4 regions of the Nocardioides dubius genome follow, and region 3 is predicted to be linked to each of the others. Evidence: riboswitches for the same ligand, from Rfam matches in the RefSeq annotation. Region 3 holds a riboswitch; each other region holds the start of a gene.
What was found. Region 3 has a riboswitch for cobalamin ahead of ABD151_RS00030 (ribonucleotide-diphosphate reductase subunit beta). Riboswitches for the same ligand answer to the same signal wherever they lie in the genome.

Region 1 (4,927 bases), on a different contig from region 3:
GGCGGATGCGTTGGATCTGCACCACCGCCTCCCGTTGCTGTGGGCGCAGGTCGAGTTGTTGGAGGTGCCCGGCTGGAAGGCTCGCCGGGTCGCTGAGCTCACCCGCAAGCTCTCCCGGGAAGCAGCCGCCTGGTTCGACCAGACACTTGCGGACGGCGAGCGCTACGGCTGGCCCACCATCGAACGCACCCTGGCGATGGCGGTGGCGAAGTTCCATCCGGAGCTGATCCGCGACAAGAACGGCCCGCTCACCAAGGCGGACTGGGATGTGCGACTTGAGCACCGCTACGGGCCTGACGGCGCGGCCTCGGGCACCTCGACGTTGGACGTGGTGGGCGACTCACTGGACCTGGCGCGGTTCCACGACCTGGTCTGCGACGAGGCGGAGAAGTTGAAGCGCGCGGGTGACACCGACACGCTGGGCCAGCGCAAGGCCAAGGCACTCGGCAGCATCGCGGAGGCGCAGGGCACGCTGGACTACGAAGGTTCCGACGGGCTCGACCACCGCGACCACCGCGACCACCCTGACGACACTGCCGGTGCGGCAAGGGGGCCCGCGTCGCAACGGCGTCGCCAGGACCGCGGGCTCCGAGTCTTCGTGCACACCACGCTGGCCGACCTCTTCGGCACCGACGACCTGACGCTTGCCGACACCGATCGCCTCGGGCCGGTCCTCATCGAGCAGCTCACCGACTGGCTGAAGCGGCACGGCTCCATCGCCTCCATCACCCCGGTCATCGACCTCAACCGCACCGGCGCGGTCGACCGGCACGACCCGCCCGCCTGGATGGCCGAGCAGGTCCGGATCAGAGATCAGCACTGCGTGTTCCCACACTGCTCGCGTTCATCAGCCGACGCGGACCTCGACCACATCGACCCGTATGACGCCGGTACCAATGAACTGCGTGGCCCACCCGGCCAGACGAACCCCGAGAACCTCGCCCCGTTGTGCAGACGCCACCACCTGGCGAAGACCTTCGCCGGCTGGCGCTACGTCCGCAACCGAGACGGCACCTACACCTGGCACAACCAGCACGGCCATACCTGGCTGGTCACCGCCCTCGGCACCATCCAACTCGAGTAAGCGACAGCGCCACCGACACCTCCGGCAGCCTCCCTGGCACCGGAGGCATCGGCGCGCCCCAGGCCCGCCGCCGCCCCACTCCGACGCGCTGCGAAGCGCTCAACAGGCTCGACCACCGCGTGGGGACGCCCAACAGCCCGCCGCCTCCGGAGCCACATGGTCCCCGGAGGCGGCGGGCTGCTCAAGCGTGCGCGAAGCGTGCTGTCAGGCGAGTGCGGCGGTGCGCTGCGGGACCCGCGCCAGCAGCGCGGTCAACGCGATGCCCAAGGAGCCCCAGAGCGCGGCGAGGGTCAGCAGTGAGGAGACCCGGAACTCCCACAGCACGTCGGCCGGGAAGTCGCCGAGCTCGTTGACCGCGGGCATCACGGCTGCGGCCACCGCGACGACCACGACATAGCCGACGGCACTGGCCACGATCGCCCAGTAGCCACCGATCCTCGGCGCGATCTGCTTCGCGACCACCACCGCGATCACCATCGCCGCCAGCGAGATCAGCAGGAACATGAAGTAGTAGCTCGTGCGCTCACCGATGGTGTCCCCGCTGCCCACCGCCGGAGGTGCGGCGGGGTACTTCAGGAACGGCACCAACGCGAAGGCGACGAAGCCGAGCGCCGTCACCAGCGCGGTGGAGCCGACCAGCCGGAGGCGTCCGAGGCGGCCGGCCGCGGCAGCTGCCACCAGGGCCACGATCCCACCCAGCGCGACCCCGATCGCGACGGTGGCGGTGGCCAGGCCCCAGGTCTTCTGGGTGTCCCGGCTGATCCCGCCGCCCTCGTCACCGTGCGAGTGGCCACCAGCCGCCTCACTGTGCTCGTGCTCGTGCGCAGCCTCGTCGCCGTGCTCGTGCGCAGCCTCGTCGGCGTGCTCGTGCGCCGCGTCGTCGGCAACCGTCTCCGGCGCCTCGGCAGCCGAGGCCGCCTCCTCCAGCGAGATCGCGGAGTCGATCGGTGGCTCACCCACGGTGAACGCCACCAGGAACGTGAACAGACCGGCGATCAGACCCGCCAGCAGCCCACGCACCAAGAAGGTACGTGCAGTCATCGAACGCCCCCGCTCAGTGGCACGGGTAGCCGAGCAGGTGCCGGCCGTCGTGCACCCACTCGTGGATCGCGGTCCCGGCCGGGATCGAGACGGCGCCCTGGTCGGCGCTGATGAAGAAGATGACCAGCGCGCCGAGCAGACCGAAGAAGAGCGCCCACGGCGCGAGCTCGCGCAGGTCGACGGTCGGCAGTTCGACGGCGGGCAGGTCAGAGGCGCCGAGAGGCGCGGCAGCAAGCTGCGACATGGTGTTCTCCTCACAGGGTGATGCGCCCTGGATGGAAGTGCGTCAGAAAGCGGGCCCTGGGTCTGACTTCACCGCCGAGGCGATGTCACAGCAGCGCGACTGTGCCGGACTCACACCGGCTTCCAGAGGCTCGCAGATCGCAGGGTACTCCCTGTGTCCGGTCCTGTCTGCATGGTGGACGCCACATGCTGGACACCGCGGCCATCGGTCCCATCCGGACCGGATCCCCCACCCCCGGTGGTACCTTCGGACCGCCGTGGTGTTCGGGAAGCCGGTCTGAAGCCGGCGCGGCCCTCGCCACTGTAGTCACGGAGTCACGTGACCCTCGCGCTCCTGCTCCCGCAGCAGGTGCGGCGCCACTGCCAGGCAGCATCGGTGGGAAGGCGTGGTCACCACGATCTTGATGTGAAAGCCAGGAGACCGGCCACGGCGCACCACAACCACGAGGGTCCTGGAGTACTCATGCTCATCCGTTCCGTTCTGCCTGTCATCGTCGCCGGTCTCGCGCTCAGCGCCTGCGCCGGATCGCCCGAGGACGACGCCACGCCGGCCTCCGCCGCCGACGACCGCTTCCCCGTCGAGGTCACCAGCTGTGGCCACACCAGCACCATCACCGCGGAGCCGTCGAAGGTGGTCACCCTGAACCAGGGCGCCACCGAGGTCGTGCTCGCCCTCGACCTGGCCGACCAGCTCGCCGGCACCGCCTACCTGGACGACGCCGTCCCCGCCAAGTGGAAGGCCGCCTACGACGCCGTCCCGGTGCTCGCCAAGGAGTACCCGACCCACGAGGCCTTCCTCGCCAGCGAGCCCGACTTCGCCTACGCCTCGTACGCCTCGGCGTTCGAGCCCAAGGTGGCGGGCAGCCCTGCCGAGCTCGACCGGGCGGGCATCGCCTCCTACCTCTCCCCCTTCGGCTGCGACGACAAGGCGCAGCGCCCGGAGGTCTCCTTCGACTCGGTCTGGGAGGAGGTCACCCAGGTGGCCTCCGCCCTCGGCCACCCGGAGAACGCGACGACGCTGATCGACGAGCAACGCCGCACCCTGGCCGGCCTGGAGGAGGCCGCGGCCGGCGACGACCTCGACGTCTTCTGGTACGACTCCGGCACCAAGACGCCCTTCGTCGGCGGCAACTCCGGCGGGCCGCAGCTGGTGCTGGACGCGATCGGCGCCGACAACATCTTCGACGACCTCGACGGCGCCTGGGGCGACGGCAATTGGGAGGACGTGATCGCCGCGGATCCTGACGTGATCGTGCTCGCCGATGCCGCGTGGGACTCGGCCGACGACAAGATCGCCTACCTGAGCAAGGACCCGGTCCTGAAGTCGCTGACGGCGGTCAAGAACAAGGCGTTCGTGACCATTCCGTTCTCCGAGTCCACTGCCGGCGTCCGCCTGGTCGACGGGGCCGGCAGCGTCGCGGCGCAGATCACCGAGCTCGGCCTGACCCGATGACGGCGGCAGGCCGACGCCTGCCCTACGCCACCCTGTTCCTGCTGGCCCTGCTCGGCTTGGGACTCTCCGCCGCCGTGGCCCTGGGCATCGGCTCGGTCGACGTGCCGGTGCCCCGGGTCCTCGCCGTCGTCGCCCGCCGCTGCGGGCTCGGTGACGCGCCCTTCGGGGGCGCGCCGGTCTCGTTGCTGGAGGACCAGCTGGTGTGGCAGCTCCGGCTCCCCCGGGTCCTCGGCGCTGCGGCGGTGGGCGCGGTGCTGGCGGTCTGTGGCGCGGTCCTCCAGTCGTTGACCCGCAACGATCTCGCCGACCCGTACCTGCTCGGCGTCTCGAGCGGGGCCTCGGTCGGCGCGGTCGCGGTGATCGTCTTCGGGTCGGGCTGGCTGGCCTCGCTGACCGCGGGAACCAGCCTGGCCGGCGTCAGCGCCCTGGCGCTCGCCGCGTTCGTCGGCGCCCTGGCGGCGCTGGCGGCGGTGCTGGTGATCGCCAGCGGCCGCACCGGCACCCTGGCACCCGCCCGCACCGTGCTGGCCGGCGTCGCGGTCTCCTACCTGTGCACCGCCTGGACCTCGGTGGCGGTGCTCTCCGCAGGTGACGACGGCGCCGCCCGCCGGGTGCTGACCTGGACCCTCGGCTCGATGGCCGGGGTCCGCTGGGAGAGCGCCGCACTGCTCGCCGGTTGCGCGCTCGGGAGCGTCGTCCTGTTCAGCTGCTTCGCCGACCGCCTCGACGGGTTCACCTTCGGTGAGCTCTCCGCGCGCTCGCTCGGCGTCGACGTGACGGCGACCCGCTGGATGCTGATGGTCGCCACCGCCCTGGTCACCGCGGTGGCGGTGGCGGTGACCGGTGCGATCGGCTTCGTCGGGCTGGTCGTGCCGCACCTGGTCCGGCCGCTCGTCGGCCACGGGCATCGACGGCTGCTGCCGACCTGCGCGCTGGCCGGCGCGATCCTGCTGCTCTGGGCGGACACCGCTGCGCGCTCCGTGCTGCCCAGCAGCGAGCTGCCGATCGGCGCGATCACGGCGCTGGTCGGCGTGCCCGTGCTGGTGATCCTGATGATGCGGAGGACGACCTGATGCGAAGGACGAACCGATGACCTCACTCAAGCC
Region 2 (4,090 bases), on a different contig from region 3:
GGTGGCGCACGTCGAGGTGGTTGGTGGGCTCGTCGAGGAGCAGCAGCTCGGGCTCCTGGGCCAGCGCCCGGGCGATCTGCACCCGCTGCCGCTCGCCGCCGGACAGTGAGCGGTAGCGCCGGTCGAGGGTGTGCGTGATCTCGGTCTGCTCGGCGGCGTCACGCACCGCCTGCAGGTCGGCCGCCGACGACGGCGACCACGGCAGCCGGTGCGGGATGCGGCCGAGCTCGATCACGTTGCGGACCAGCAGGTCGAGGTCGCTGCTCACCTCCTGCTCGACCAGTGCCAGGCGTCGGGCGAGGTCGCGCTTGGAGAGTGCCGTCAGGGGTGTGTGGCCGACCGAGATGCTGCCGGCGTCCGGGCGGCGCAGGCCGGCGAGAAGGCGCAGCAGCGAGGACTTTCCGGAGCCGTTGGGCCCGAGCAGGGCAAGCGTCTCGCCGCACTGCACCTCGAGGCCGACGCCACGCAGGATCCGGCGGTCGCGGGTTCCCCAGGCGATCTCGGCGGCGGTCAGGGAGTGGTTCATGCGCGCCTGCTCCGCAACAGCACCAGCGCGAAGGCCGGGACGCCGATCAGGGCGGTGGCGACTCCGACCGGAAGCTCCTGGGGGTCCAGCACCGTACGCGCGGCGGTGTCGACCCAGATCAGGAAGATCGCGCCGATCAACGCCGCGGAGGGCAGCAGCAGCCGATGGCCGACCCCGACGATGGCCCGGGCCAGGTGCGGCAGGACCAGGCCCACGAAGCCGATCGCGCCGGAGGTGCTGACGATCACCGCGGTCATCAGGGCGGTGAGGATCAGCAGCAGCATCCGGGTCCGGGCCACGTTCACGCCGAGCGAGCTGGCGGCATCCGCGCCGAAGGCGAAGGCGTCCAGCCAGGAGGCCGTGCCGAGACAGAGCACCAGACCGAACAGGACCACGCCGCCACAGACGATGACATCGGTCCAGCTGGCGGTGGAGAGGGAGCCGAGCAGCCAGAACAGCACGCCGCGGGTCTGCTCGGCGTCAGCGGCGGTGAAGACGATGAAGGAGGTGAGCGCGGAGAAGAGCTGGGTGGCGGCGATCCCGGAGAGCACCAGCCGGTCGGTGGTGCCACCGGCCAACGTGGCCAGCGCGATCACCAACGCGAAGGAGGCGAGCGCCCCCACGAAGGCGCCGGCCGAGAGCCCGATGGACCCGGCCCCGATGCCCAGGACGACGATCGCCACCGCCCCGGTCGAGGCGCCCGAGGAGATCCCCAGGACGAACGGATCGGCCAGAGGATTGCGCAGCAGGGATTGCAGGATGACGCCGCAGATCGCCAGGCCCGCCCCACAGATCCCGGCCAGCACGGTGCGCGGGAGCCGGAGGTCCCAGACGATCCCCTGCTGGATCAGGGTGAGCTCGGAGGTGCCGAGACCGAGCTTCGCGGCGACGACGCCGTAGACGTCCAGGGTGGAGATGTCGGAGGGCCCGACGGTGATGGCGGCCGCCGCCGACAGCAGCACCACGAAGGGTGCTGCCGTCAGCAGGACGCCGGCCCGGGTCAGGGCGAGCCGGCGTGAGGTCATCGGGTGAGCCCGAGCTCGGCCAGTTGGGCGGCCACGTTCTCGACCGCGTAGACGGTGCGGATCGAGGGGTTGAGCTCGGCACCGGAGAGCAGCACGAAGCGGTCGTTCTTGACCGCGTCCATCTCCCGGGTGACGGGGTTCGACTTGAGGAACTCGATCTTCGCCTTGCCGGTCTCCGCGGTCTGCGACTTGCGGGTCAGGTCGCCCAGCACCAGCACGTCGGGGTTCCGGTCGGCGACCGTCTCCCAGTTGATCTGGGGCCACTCCTCGGTGGTGTCGTCGAAGACGTTCTCGATGCCGAGGGTCCGGCTGATGATGCCGGGTCCGCCGCAACAGCCAGCCAGGTATGGGGATTCGGCGTTGGCGAACCAGTACAGCGCGCTGACGTCGGCGGTGCTCGCGGCCTCGGTGGCTGCCGTCATCCGCTGCTGGAGATCGGCGACCAGCTCGGCGCCACGCTCGGCGACGCCGAAGATCCGGGCGAGCTCGGTGATCTCGGTGTAGATGGCGTCGATCTCCAGCACGCCGTCGCGCTCGCCGTCGCCGTCACCCTCGTTGTCCTTCAGGCACTCGGCGGGGGAGAGGTAGGAGCCGACCTCCAGCTTGTCCAGCTCGCCGGGGGTGATCACGCCGCCCTCGCCGAAGGTGTTCGCGAAGGAGGCGGTGACGAAGTCGGGGTTGGCGTCGAGGAGCCGCTCCTTCGACGGCGCGTTGTCGGCGAGGCGGGGGATCTCCTCGTTGGCTGCGGCGAGGCTCTCCAGCACCGGGTCGGTCCAGGTCGCGGTGCCGGCGAGCCGGTCGCCGAGGCCGAGGGAGAGCAGGATCTCGGTCGATCCCTGGTTGAGCGAGACCGCGCGCTCGGGCGGTGCGTTGACCGTGAGGTCGCGACCACAGTTGGTCAACGTCACGGGGAACCCGGGGGCGGCGGCCTCGGAGGCGGTGTCCTTCTCGGCGTCACTGCCACAGGCAGTCAGGCCGAGGGTGAGTGCGAGAAGCGTTGCGGCGCCGGCGGCGCGCACGGGGTGCAGAGACACGGGAGTCCTTCGAGGTCCTCGGGCGTGTGCGCGTAGCCCGTTGTGACCTGCAGCGATCGCTGCGGGGCCAGCAGGTCTTCGGACTCGGGATCACCCGGTGCGCAGCGCCTTCCCAGACCCGGAGGCCCAGTGGCATGTGCTACGACCGTCACCCTCACCGCTGCGCGTCAGTCCCGGAATCTCACCGGGTTCCCTTGCTGAAGTCTCCTTCGGCGGCTGGCGCTGTGACGCTAGCAGAGCGGGTTCAGCCTTGCTGTGCAGGGGTTCGTGGCAACCGGTTGCGCCCCGCCGGAACGCCGGTGCGCAGGTGGGTGTCGACGATCTCGCGGGCGGCGTCGGCGTCCACCCGGCCGTACCAGACGTCGTCGGGTTGGACGCTGAGGACGGGCGCGTGGTTGCAGGGGAACTGGCAGCCGGTGTGGGTGATCAGCACGTCGTCGTCGCCGAGCTCGTGGCGCATCAGCTCCAGCACCAGGGCCTCGGTGGTCTGCTCGGCGCCCGCCGCGGTGCACCGCGGGCCGCGACAGACGAGGACCTGGTGGCGGTGGCCCGGGACGCTCTCCCATGCGTCCGAGCGCAGACCGGGCCCGGTGCCGCGGACCGGGGTCGCGGTCGCGATCGCCTGCTCCCAGAGCACCTCCAGCTCGGGCAGCGAGCGGAACAGGCGCGATGCGGTGGCGACCTCGGGTGCCTGGGCACCGTGCTCGCGCCACCAGGCGTCGGCGATCCGGCGCAGCCACGAGACGCCCGGACTGAGCCGGGAGGTGGTCAGCGCGACCAGCACGATCCGCTCCGCGCCGCCGTCCGCGAGCCGGGTCAGGGCGGTGCCGAGGCTGGGAGTGCCGATCTGCAGGAAGGCGAGGTCGGCGCCGAGGCGGCGCGCGGTGTGGTTCAGCTCGTCGCGCAGGCCCGGGTCGGCCGGCGACATCGCGACGATCAGGTGGTGGGTGCTCATGGTGTCTCCAGGAAGTCGTCCCAGGCGAGGTGGTCGCGAGGGAGGCGAGGGTGGGCGCTGACCTCGGCCCGGACGCGGTACACGTCGGCAAGGAGGTCGGGGGTCAAGGCGTGACGGACCGGACCCGCCCGCATCACCCGGCCGGCGTCCAGCACGACGACGTCGTCGCAGAAGGCGGTGGCGAGCTCCAGGTCGTGGAGCGCGACCACGCAGGTCAGCGGAAGCTGGCGGACCAGGGTCAGGAAGCGCAGCTGCTGGCCCAGGTCGAGGTGGTTGGTGGGCTCGTCGAGCAGCAGCACCCGGGGTTCCTGCGCGATCGCACGTGCCAGGTGACAGCGCTGCCGCTCGCCGCCCGACAGGGTGCTCCAGAGCCGATCGGCCAGGTGGGTGATCCGGACCTGCGCCATCGCGGTGGCGACGACCGCCCCACCCTGCGGGTCCCGTGCCGTGCCCCAGCCGCCGCGGCGGTGCGGAAGCCGGCCCAAGCCGACGACCTGGCGGGCGGTGAGCTCGGCGGCGGCCTGCGCCTCCTGCTCGACCAGGGCGATCC
Region 3 (4,927 bases):
TCGTCCCAGGTCAGAGCTCGTTTGAGGCTGTAGGTCCGAGATTCGCCGAGATGGCGGGTCGCCGGTTCCTGCTTCAGGGGGTCAGGGGTTCGAGTCCCCTCACCTCCACCAGTACAGAAGGCGGTCCTCCTCAAGGAGGGCCGCCTTCTGGCGTTTCTGGGTTGTGCGAACGGCAGTCGGGGCCGCCGTTCGCGCCCTAGCCTGACGCCATGGCGATCATGCGTACTCGACGGCGACTCGGCGGTCACAGGATTTCGGCCGCTCTGGTGTCGATGGCGCTGCTTGCGGCGGGGTGCGGAGACGACGCCGAGGGTCAGGCGGCTGACGATCCCGGAAACAGCATCGTGGTGATGCGGGCTGATGGGTCTGAGGTCGAGTTCACCAGCATGACCACGCAATGCGTCCCGAGCGTGTACGACGAGTCGGTCGAGGTCGTGCATGCGGAGAGCGAGGCTGGGGGCCTTCGATTGATGATCGAGGTTCTGCCCGAGGACGTCGAGGGCGGGTGGACGTTCGACCTTCCCGCCGACTCGGGCTCGGACGACGAGGGCCCGAAGGGCGTGGTGGTGTTTGTCGGCGGCCCGGACGTCGAGGCTTCGAGCGACGTGGAGCTGGCGACCGGCACCGTGGAGGTCGTCGGCGCCTCGTGCGACCCGGTGCGTCTCGAGGTCGCGATCGATGCGACGTTGGGCTCCGAGTACGGCGGCGACGACGCGCCCATCAGGGGACACGTGGTCTCGGTCGCCTCGCCCACGGACCAGGGATCTGTTGGATCAAACACAACATCTAGGTAGTTACATTCGCGTAGTTCCCGTATATGGTGGTCATGCAGCTGGTTCGGCGCCTCAATCCAGAGCCGCCGTCGCAAGAGGGAACCCGGTGAGATTCCGGGACTGCCCCGCAGCGGTAAGTGGGAACGACCTCCGTCTCCTGGATCGACAGGAAGCACTGAGACCACCAACGGTCTTGGGAAGCGATGGACAGTAGGACCGGAACGAACCTGTTCCAACGCCCATGAGTCCGAAGACCTGCCAGTGCCCACCTCACCGTGGGGTCCGCGACTTCGAGGGAAAGTCAGGGGATCCAGAAGCACTCCTGCGTCGGCACTCTCCAGCGCTCGGTGGCACTCGGCTCCTCTTCCTTCCGCGGAAGCACAGACAGTTGATTCGCGGACGAAGGGCCACCATGATCGACACCGACGGACTTCCGATCCGGACAGCCAAGTCGGCCTATGTCTTCGACTACCCGATGGCCGAGGATCTGGCCAAGAAGCAACGGAGCATCTTCTGGACCGCGGAGGAGATCCCGGTCGAGAACGACAAGCAGGACTTCCTCGTCAACATGACGCCGGCCGAGCAGGCGGCGGTCAAGACCACCCTCAAGCTCTTCACGATCTACGAGCTGATCCTCGGCGGCGAGGTGTGGGGGGACAGGATCTTCCATGCGTTCCCGCGCCCGGAGGTGCAGATGATGGCGAACGCCTTCTCGTTCGCCGAGCTCAACATGCACGCGCCGTTCTACGCCAAGCTCAACAAGGCGCTGATGATCGACACCGAGGAGTTCTACGAGTCGTACAAGAACGATCCGGTGCTGGCTGAGCGCATCCAGTTCGTCTGGGATGCGATCGCCGACGAGGATCTGCTCTTTGCGCTGAGCGTCTTCACGCTCATGGAGAACTGTGTCCTCTACTCCAACTTCGCCTTCCTCAAGCACTTCCAGTCCGGCGGCAAGAACCTGCTGCAGAACGTGATCAGCGGGATCAACTTCTCGGCCCGGGACGAGAACCTGCACGCGACCGGGGGAGCCTGGCTCTTCAACACGACCATGGACGAGTACGCGGGCACCGTGCCCGCCGAGCAGTTCGCCGCTGAGCGTGACGCCTTGTTCGCTCGGGTCCGGGAAGTGGCTGGGCACCTGTACCGCCACGAGGTCCGGATCGTCGAGATGCTCTTCGCCCACGGTGAGATCGCCGGCATCGACCAGGGCGACCTGGTCACGTTCGTGCAGTCGCGAGTCGACCTGACGCTCGCGAACATGCGGATGGAGCCGCTCTTCGAGGTGACGGCGAACCCCGTCGCCGAATGGTTCTACAGCGGCATCAACGGGACGCAGTTCCACGACTTCTTCCAAGTCACCGGCAACGAATACAACCGCACCATCGGCGAGACGGAGTTCGAGTTCTGATGAGCAGCAACTGGGAGACCCTTTCCGCGGAGCGCAAGGGGCTCCAGGCCGCCGGCACGGTGCCACCGTTCATGACCACTGCCGGCTACGCGATGTTCAAGGCGAAGTACGTCGTCGCCGACCAGTCGGTCCGCGATCGCTACGTCACCATCGCCCAGACGGCCGGCGCCGTCGCCGACGAGCTCTATCCACGCGCGGACGGCACCTCGTGGACCGACGCCTTCTTCGACGCGATCTGGCGCGGGTGGCTGTCGCCGTCGACGCCGGTGCTGGCCAACCTGGGCACCGACCGTGGCCTTCCGGTCTCCTGCGAGGGTTCCTACATCGAGGACTCGGTATGGGGCTTCTACGACACGCTCAAGGAAGCAGCGATCCTGTCGCAGCACGGATTCGGCACCTCCGCGTACCTCGGCGACATCCGTCCGCGCGGCGCGACGTTCAGCGACAACGGCAAGGCCAATGGCGTCGTTCCGGTCTTCTGCAACTTCGTCGAGATGACCAACCAGATCTCCCAAGGAGCAACCCGTCGCGGATCGTGGGCCGGCTACCTTCCGGCCGACCACCCCGACTTCTACGAGCTCGCCGACCTGATCTTCCGCGAGCCCGCGAACAAGAACATCGGGTGGATCTTCACCCAGGCCTTCATCGACCGGATGCTGGCCGGCGACAAGGACGCGCTGGAGCGCTACCAGCGGGTGCTGAAGATCCGGGTCGTGCTGGGCAAGGGCTACATCTGGAAGGTCGACACCGTGAACGCGGCGCAGACCGAGTCCTATCGGGCCAACGGGTTGGCGAACAAGGCCTCCAACCTCTGTTCGGAGATCACCCTGTTCAGCGACGAGGAGCACTCCTACACCTGCGTCCTCTCCTCGCTCAACCTCTCGACCTACGACGAGTGGTCGGGGACCGACACCGCCTATGTGGCAACGGTCTTCCTGGACGCGGTCGCCGAGGTCTTCCTCCGCAAGGCGCGCACGATCCGCGGTCTGGAGCGAGCGGTGCGGTACACCGAGAAGGCCCGCAGCCTCGGGCTCGGCGTCCTCGGCTACCACGACTACCTGCAGAAGCGGCGGGTCGCGTTCGAGTCCGCGGAGGCCGCGGTGCTCAACAAGGAGATCTTCGCATCGATCAGCGAGCAGGCGGACGCCGCGTCACGGTGGATGGGGGAACAGGCCGGTGTGCCCGAGTGGTGTGTCGGGCGGCGCAACTCGCACCTGATGGCGATCGCGCCGACGATGAGCACCGCCGTGATCGTCGGCGGCACCAGCCAGGGCATCGAGCCCTACGTGGCGAACGTGTGGAACCAGACCACCTCAGCGGGCGAGATGCCTCGCGCCAACCAGAACCTGGTCGCGCTCATGAAGGAACGTGGTGTCTACGACCAGCAGCACATCGACGACATCGTCGACCATGCCGGTTCGGTGGCTCACGTCGACTGGCTCGACGCCCACGAGAAGGACGTCTTCAAGACCGGGTACGAGATCGATCAGGAGATCCTGCTCGCTCGCGCCTCCGAGCGACAGGTCTACATCGACCAGTCGCAATCCCTGAATCTCTTCTTTCAGGCCGACGCTTCCCCGCAGTACATCAGCAAGATTCACAAGCTGGCGCTGCTCGATCCGCAGATCAAGAGCCTGTACTACCTGCGTTCGCGCGCAGGCGTGCAGGCCAGCAAGCAGAGCCAGACCACTCCACGAAAGGTGAACTGACATGTCCGACACTGCGACCTCCACCTCCGCGATCGATGACCTGGTCTGGGATGACTGGACCCCGGCCCAGATCTGCTCCATCGAGAACGGCACCGACTGCGCAGCCTGCGAGGGCTGACACCTGACAGAGTTGGGCGCGAGGCCGGGCAATCGGCCTCGCGCCCAACTCCGCGTAGGACCACCCGTGGCGGCGTCACCGGGCCATGGGAATGCGAAGGTGTAACGCCTCGACAGGTAGGGGTGAGAACCCTGCTGTCCTGAGGAGGACCGGTGCAACCCAAGAACACAGACGACGAGGTCGGCCGGCTGGTGCGCGAAGCTGCTCGGCCCGTCGAGGAGCCGACCGCGCCTGCCGTCGAGCGGGTGTGGGAGCGGATCGCCGCGTCGATGCAGGAGACGCCCTCGCGGCGTCGTCGTCCGGTCCGTGCGCTGCTCGGTGCGGGCGTCGCCGTGCTCGCGCTGGGCGCCGGAGGCGTCGCGGCAGCGGACATCTGGAGTGCCCATACCGGCAGGCCGGTGACCGACCCGGAGGTCAAGGAGCTCAGCGGTCCGGGAGAGCACATCGACCCGATGGCACCTGACTACGACGCGGTGTACGACGAGCTGACCGCCGACATCGGCTTCCCCGACGCCGAGAGTCGTTCGGTCTCTCGCGAGATCGAGCTGGAGATCCACGACCGTGACGTCGCCGACGCCCGCCGCTCCGGCGACGTCATCGGGGAGGTCAGCGGCGGCATCCGCGCGCAGGCGGCCCGGGATGCCATCTGCTCCTGGGGCAACACGTGGGCGGCCGCGACCACCTCCGGCGACGATGCCGCTCGCCGGGCAGCGATCTCCGCCCTGCAGGACGCTCGCTCCTGGCCCGCGGTCACCGCGATCGACCCCGAGCAGAGCTACGGTCGCAGCGAGACGTGGAAGGACCCGGCCACGGGTCATTCAGGCAGCTACTACCCGGACGAGACAGAGTTCGCCTACCTGCCGCGGGTCGTCGCGGCGGCGAGCGGGCGCGACCTGGCCGTGATGGACTCCCTGCT
Region 4 (4,927 bases), on a different contig from region 3:
GGCGGCCCGTCCGGCGACGGTGATCAGGCCCGGGTCCCCGGGGCCGCCGCCGACCAGGGCGACGGTGCCGGGACGAAGGGGTTCGAGGGTGCTCATCAGGCGACTCTTCCTTCAGCGACGGCGGCCAGCGCGCTCGCGCTCACCTCGGCCATCGGCAGATGTTCGGCGCGGAGGTGCTCCGCGAGATGACGGGCCAGGCCCAGGCGCATCGGTCCGCTCTCAGAGTCGATCACCACCGCCGGGATGCCGAGGGCGGCCAGGTGATCGGCCGCCTGGCGCGAACGGGGCACCGGGTCGGTGCCCGCGGTCGCCCGGCCGTCGGTGACCAGCAACAGCAGCGGGCGTTGCCGTGGATCGCGCAGCCGCTCCCGGCGCAGCACCGCGGCTGCCTCCAGGAGCCCTTCGGCCAGGGGCGTCCGGCCTCCGGCCGGGAGGTCGTCGAGGAGCCGGGCGGCCACCTCCACCGAGCCGGTGGGCGGCAGCACCAACTGGGCGCCGCGGCCCCGGAAGCTGATCAGCGCGACCTTGTCGCGACGCCGGTAGGCATCGCCAAGGATCGAGAGCACGGCGGTCTTGACCTCGGCCATCCGGCGCCGGGCGGCCATCGAGCCGGAGGCGTCGACGCAGAAGAGCAGCAGGTTCGACTCGCGGCCCTCTCGGGTGGCGCTGCGCAGGTCGGCGACGTCCAGCGCCAGCCGGCTCCCCCGCACCGCCGTACCGCTCAGCGCCGTGCGCTCGGCGGCGGCGCGGATCGTCTCCACCAGGTGCAGCCCGCGACCGGTCCCCAGGCCCACCTCGACACCGACCCGGCGTCCGGTGCTGCCCTTGGCGCGGCTGCGCCGCCCCGGGTTGCCCAGGCCGACCCCGTCGACGCGCAGCAGCCGCGGCCGGTAGGGCGTCCGGGCCCGGTCCGTGGTCGGCGCGCCGGCGCCGGGAGCCGGGCGCTGCTCGCGGGCCTCGTCGGTCTCGCTCGGAGCCGGCTCGGGCTCTACGGCCGGCTGCTCAGGGGTGCCCGGGTCGTCGGCCTCGGTGTTGGCGGCCGCGGAACCGTCGCCAGCAGCGTCGTCACCAGCACTGTTCTCGGGAGCCTGATCCTCGGGCTCACCGCCGTCAGGGCCGTCGCCGTCGGGGCCCTCGTCGGGACCGTCCGGCTCGTCGTCACCGAGGATCGCGTCCAGCAGCTCCTCGTCCAGGCCGGGAGCGTCGAAGGGGTTGCGACGGCGACGGTGCGGCAGTGCCAGCAGCGCTGCCGCGCGGATGTCCGCGCGGGTCACCCGCGAGCGGCCGAACCAGGCGGCGTGCGCGACGGCGGTCCGCGCGGTCACGATGTCCGCGCGCAGGCCGTCCACCTCGAACGCCGCACACACCTCGGCGACCTTGAGCAGCACCGCGTCCGAGAGCTCGACCTCGCCGACCGTCTTGCGGGCACCGGCGATCCGGGCGGTGAGCGTCGCCTGGGCCGGCTCCCAACCGGCGCTGAACCCCGCGGCGTCCGCGTCGAAGGCGAGCCGGCGCCGGACCACCTCGACGCGCAGCGCGGCCTCGCGCGGTGCGGCGACCTCCACCGTCAGGCCGAAGCGGTCCAGCAGCTGCGGGCGCAGCTCGCCCTCCTCGGGATTCATCGTGCCGATCAGCAGGAACCGGGAGGCGTGCTGCAGCGAGACGCCGTCGCGCTCGATGGTGACCGAGCCGGTCGCGGAGGCGTCGAGCAGCAGGTCGACCAGGTGGTCGTGGAGCAGGTTGACCTCGTCGACGTAGAGCACGCCGCGGTGCGCGCGGGCCAGCATGCCCGGCTCGAACTCCACGGCGCCGGCGGTCAGCGCCCGCTCCAGGTGCAGCGATCCCAGCACCCGGTCCTCGGTGGCGCCCACCGGCAGCTCGACCAGCCGCGCCGGGCGGGTGGTGGTGCCCTGGGTGAACGGCGCGTCGGGGCTGGTCGCGGCCGGATCCGCAGGGTCGGCGGAGAAGCGATCGCCCTGGTGGACCTCGACCGGCGGCAGCACAGCAGCCAGAGCGCGGACGGTGGTCGACTTCGCGGTGCCCTTCTCGCCACGGATCAGCACGCCGCCGATCTCGGGGCTGATCGCGTTGAGGATCAGCGCGAGGCCCATCGGCTCGAGGCCGGAGTCGTCGGCGACATCGCAGCCGACGACGGCAGAAAATGGGTACTGCAGTGACATGGTGAGGCTCCCGCTCGTTCAGCATCAACTGAATGGCGTGAGGCCGGTCTTCGGACTTGACGGGTCCCTCCTGACGGAGGGCCCGGCTTACCGCAGCGGGCCTGTGCCGGAGTCTCACCGGCTTCCCAGATTCTCCCCGTTGCTCGTCCTCACCGGTTCCGATGAGTGGAGCGCAGGGGCACCTCACGTTGTTCGGCCGTCACGATACTCTCCGTGGCCATGAGCCCCGCGACAGCCCCGAATCCTGGTCAGCCGGACGTGTCCCGAGAGCCGGTGATCACGGTGCTGGGCGTCGGCGCGGACCTGACGCTGGAGTCCTCCGCCCGTGCCCTGCTCGCGGCCGCCGACGTCGTCCTGGGCGGCCGTCGCCACCTCGCCGCACTCGATGCCTCCATCGGGGAATCGTCAACCCAGCAACGGATCTCGTGGCCCTCGCCCCTGGCCGACCAGCTGCCGGCACTGCTGGCCGAGCACCGCGGACGGCGGGTGGTGGCGCTGGCCTCCGGCGACCCGTTGGTCTCCGGGATCGGAGGCACCCTGATCCGGCTGCTGGGTGCGGATGCCGTGCGGATCGTGCCGGCGATCTCCTCGGTCGCCCTGGCCCGCGCCGCGATGGGGTGGACCGCCGAGGAGTCCGAGGTGCTGACCCTCGTCGGTCGTGACGTCGACGCCCTGCGCCGCGCGGTCGCCCCCAACCGGCGGCTGCTGGTGCTCACCTCCGGTCCGCAGACCCCTGCCGAGATCGGCGGCATCCTGGCGGCGGTCGGCCACGGGTCTGCCGCGCTGACCGTGCTCAGCGACCTCGGCACCGCCGACGAGGCCCGCAGCACCCGGTCGGCGGATGCGTGGACGCGGGTGAGCTCCGACGACGTTCCGACCCTGCATGTGGTCGCCGTCGAGACGTCGCCGGACACGCCGTACCTCTCGGCCTGGGTGGCCGGCCTGCCCGACGACGCCTTCGAGAACGACGGCCAGCTCACCAAGCGCGACCTGCGCGCCTCAGCCCTGGCCCGGCTCGCACCGGCCCCCGGCCAGCACCTGTGGGACGTCGGTGCGGGAGCCGGATCGGTGGGCATCGAGTGGATGCGCGCACACCCGACCTGTCGCACCACGGCGGTCGAGGCGAACAGCGAGCGGGCGGCCCGGATCGCCAGCAATGCAAGGGCTCTCGGAGTTCCCGGGCTGAGCGTGGTCGAGGCCAAGGCCCCCGATGCGCTGGCTGCGTTGGAGACCCCGGACGCCATCTTCATCGGCGGCGGCGCCACCCGCCCCGGCGTCCTGGACGCGTGCCTGGGCGCCCTCGGGCCCGGTGGCCGGCTGGTGGTGCACGGCGTCACCCTGGAGACCGAGCAGCTGCTGGCCGACGCCTACCGCACCCACGGCGGCGAGCTGACCCGGATCGCGGTCGAGAGCACCGCGCCGGTCGGCACCTTCACCGGCTGGACTCCGGCGCGCACGGTCACCCAGTGGGCGTGGCAGCGCTGAGCCGCCCCAAGACATGCCCTAGAAGCGGTCGAACGGAGCTGCGTAGCGGAACCGCCCCTGCGGGTGCGGCTCCGTGCCCAGGGCGAGCGCCTGGAAGTAGTCGCCGTAGGCCGGGTCGGGTGCCTCGACGCCGAGCTCGGCGGCGGTCGCGAAGCCGAAGCGCCGGTAGTAGGCGGGCTCGCCGACCAGGGCCACCAGCGTCTCGCCATCCTCCGTCGCCCGCGCCAGCACCTCGCGGATCAGCGCGTCACCGATACCCCGTCCCTGCAGGTCCGGGCGGACGCTGACCGGGCCCAGGCCGAGCGCAGGTGCGTCGTCGACCAGGCCCCGGGAGCAGACCACATGGCCGACCACCTCGTCCTCCAGCACGGCCACCAGCGACAGCTCGGGGATCCACCCCTCGTCGGCGCGCAACCACCCGATCAGGTCCACCTCGCCGGGCGGACCACCCGGGCGGACCGGCGGCGCGGAGTGCTCGGCACCGGCGAAGGCCGCTCCGGTCACCGCGGCGATGGCGCCGACGTCGGCGGGACGCTCAGACCGGATCTCGACGGGCGGCGTCGACTGCTTGCTCATCCGGCCAATCTAGTGGGCCGTCCGCGTCGAGGCGGCTCGGCCACCAGATCCGCGGGCCGAGGTCCAGGTTGATCGCGGTGACGAGCACGGAGCGGACCACCATGGTGTCGAGCATGACGCCCAGCGCGACGGCGACGCCCAGCTCGGCGAGGAAGACCACCGGGATCGTGGCCAGCACCAGGAAGGTGGCCGCGAGCACCAGCCCGGCCGAGGTGATCACGCCGCCGGTGGAGGTCAGCGCGACCAGTGAGCCGGCGCGGGTGCCGCGGTCCCGGGTCTCCTCGCGGACCCGAGTCATCAAGAAGATGTTGTAGTCGATGCCGAGCGCGACCAGGAAGACGAAGGCGAAGAGCGGGAAGGCCGGATCCGAGCCCTCGAAGCCGAAGACGTACTCGAAGAGCAGCACCGAGATGCCCATCGCCGCACCGAAGGAGAGCACCACCGTGGCGACCAGGATGATCGGCGAGAGCACCGCTCTCAACAGCACCATGAGAATCAGCAGCACCATCGCCAGGATCGCGGGGATGATCACCATGTTGTCGCGGGCGGCGGCCTCCTGGGTGTCGAGGTAGAACGCCGATCCCCCGCCCACCAAGGCGTTCGCGCCGGGAACGGCGTGGGTCGCGTCCCGGACCGCCCGCACCGCGTCGAAGGAGGCAGGCGCCGCGATGTCGGTGTCGATCGCC

Region 1: it holds a riboswitch for cobalamin, as region 3 does, so the genes downstream of both, ABD151_RS03845 (ABC transporter substrate-binding protein) here and ABD151_RS00030 (ribonucleotide-diphosphate reductase subunit beta) in region 3, are expected to answer to the same signal.
Region 2: it holds a riboswitch for cobalamin, as region 3 does, so the genes downstream of both, ABD151_RS03865 (ABC transporter substrate-binding protein) here and ABD151_RS00030 (ribonucleotide-diphosphate reductase subunit beta) in region 3, are expected to answer to the same signal.
Region 4: it holds a riboswitch for cobalamin, as region 3 does, so the genes downstream of both, ABD151_RS03900 (VWA domain-containing protein) here and ABD151_RS00030 (ribonucleotide-diphosphate reductase subunit beta) in region 3, are expected to answer to the same signal.

The regions. Positions count from the first base shown of each region.
Region 1 is NZ_BAAALG010000002.1:424,066-428,992, forward strand. Features, by position in the region: gene ABD151_RS03830 (HNH endonuclease signature motif containing protein) at 1-1,084, shown strand, start outside; gene ABD151_RS03835 (CbtA family protein) at 1,289-2,125, opposite strand; gene ABD151_RS03840 (CbtB domain-containing protein) at 2,139-2,369, opposite strand; cobalamin riboswitch at 2,610-2,812, shown strand; gene ABD151_RS03845 (ABC transporter substrate-binding protein) at 2,832-3,821, shown strand; gene ABD151_RS03850 (FecCD family ABC transporter permease) at 3,818-4,894, shown strand; gene ABD151_RS03855 (ABC transporter ATP-binding protein) at 4,911-4,927, shown strand, end outside.
Region 2 is NZ_BAAALG010000002.1:429,259-433,348, reverse strand. Features, by position in the region: partial or broken gene ABD151_RS03875 (ABC transporter ATP-binding protein) at 1-526, opposite strand, end outside; gene ABD151_RS03870 (FecCD family ABC transporter permease) at 523-1,551, opposite strand; gene ABD151_RS03865 (ABC transporter substrate-binding protein) at 1,548-2,585, opposite strand; cobalamin riboswitch at 2,638-2,821, opposite strand; gene ABD151_RS03860 ((2Fe-2S) ferredoxin domain-containing protein) at 2,830-3,540, opposite strand; gene ABD151_RS03855 (ABC transporter ATP-binding protein) at 3,537-4,090, opposite strand, start outside.
Region 3 is NZ_BAAALG010000001.1:3,352-8,278, reverse strand. Features, by position in the region: gene ABD151_RS00035 (hypothetical protein) at 210-794, shown strand; cobalamin riboswitch at 816-1,050, shown strand; gene ABD151_RS00030 (ribonucleotide-diphosphate reductase subunit beta) at 1,186-2,184, shown strand; gene ABD151_RS00025 (ribonucleotide reductase N-terminal alpha domain-containing protein) at 2,184-3,893, shown strand; gene ABD151_RS00020 (hypothetical protein) at 4,164-4,927, shown strand, end outside.
Region 4 is NZ_BAAALG010000002.1:438,280-443,206, forward strand. Features, by position in the region: gene cobA (uroporphyrinogen-III C-methyltransferase) at 1-96, opposite strand, end outside; gene ABD151_RS03900 (VWA domain-containing protein) at 96-2,180, opposite strand; cobalamin riboswitch at 2,205-2,347, opposite strand; gene cbiE (precorrin-6y C5,15-methyltransferase (decarboxylating) subunit CbiE) at 2,400-3,665, shown strand; gene ABD151_RS03910 (GNAT family N-acetyltransferase) at 3,684-4,241, opposite strand; gene ABD151_RS03915 (MMPL family transporter) at 4,201-4,927, opposite strand, start outside.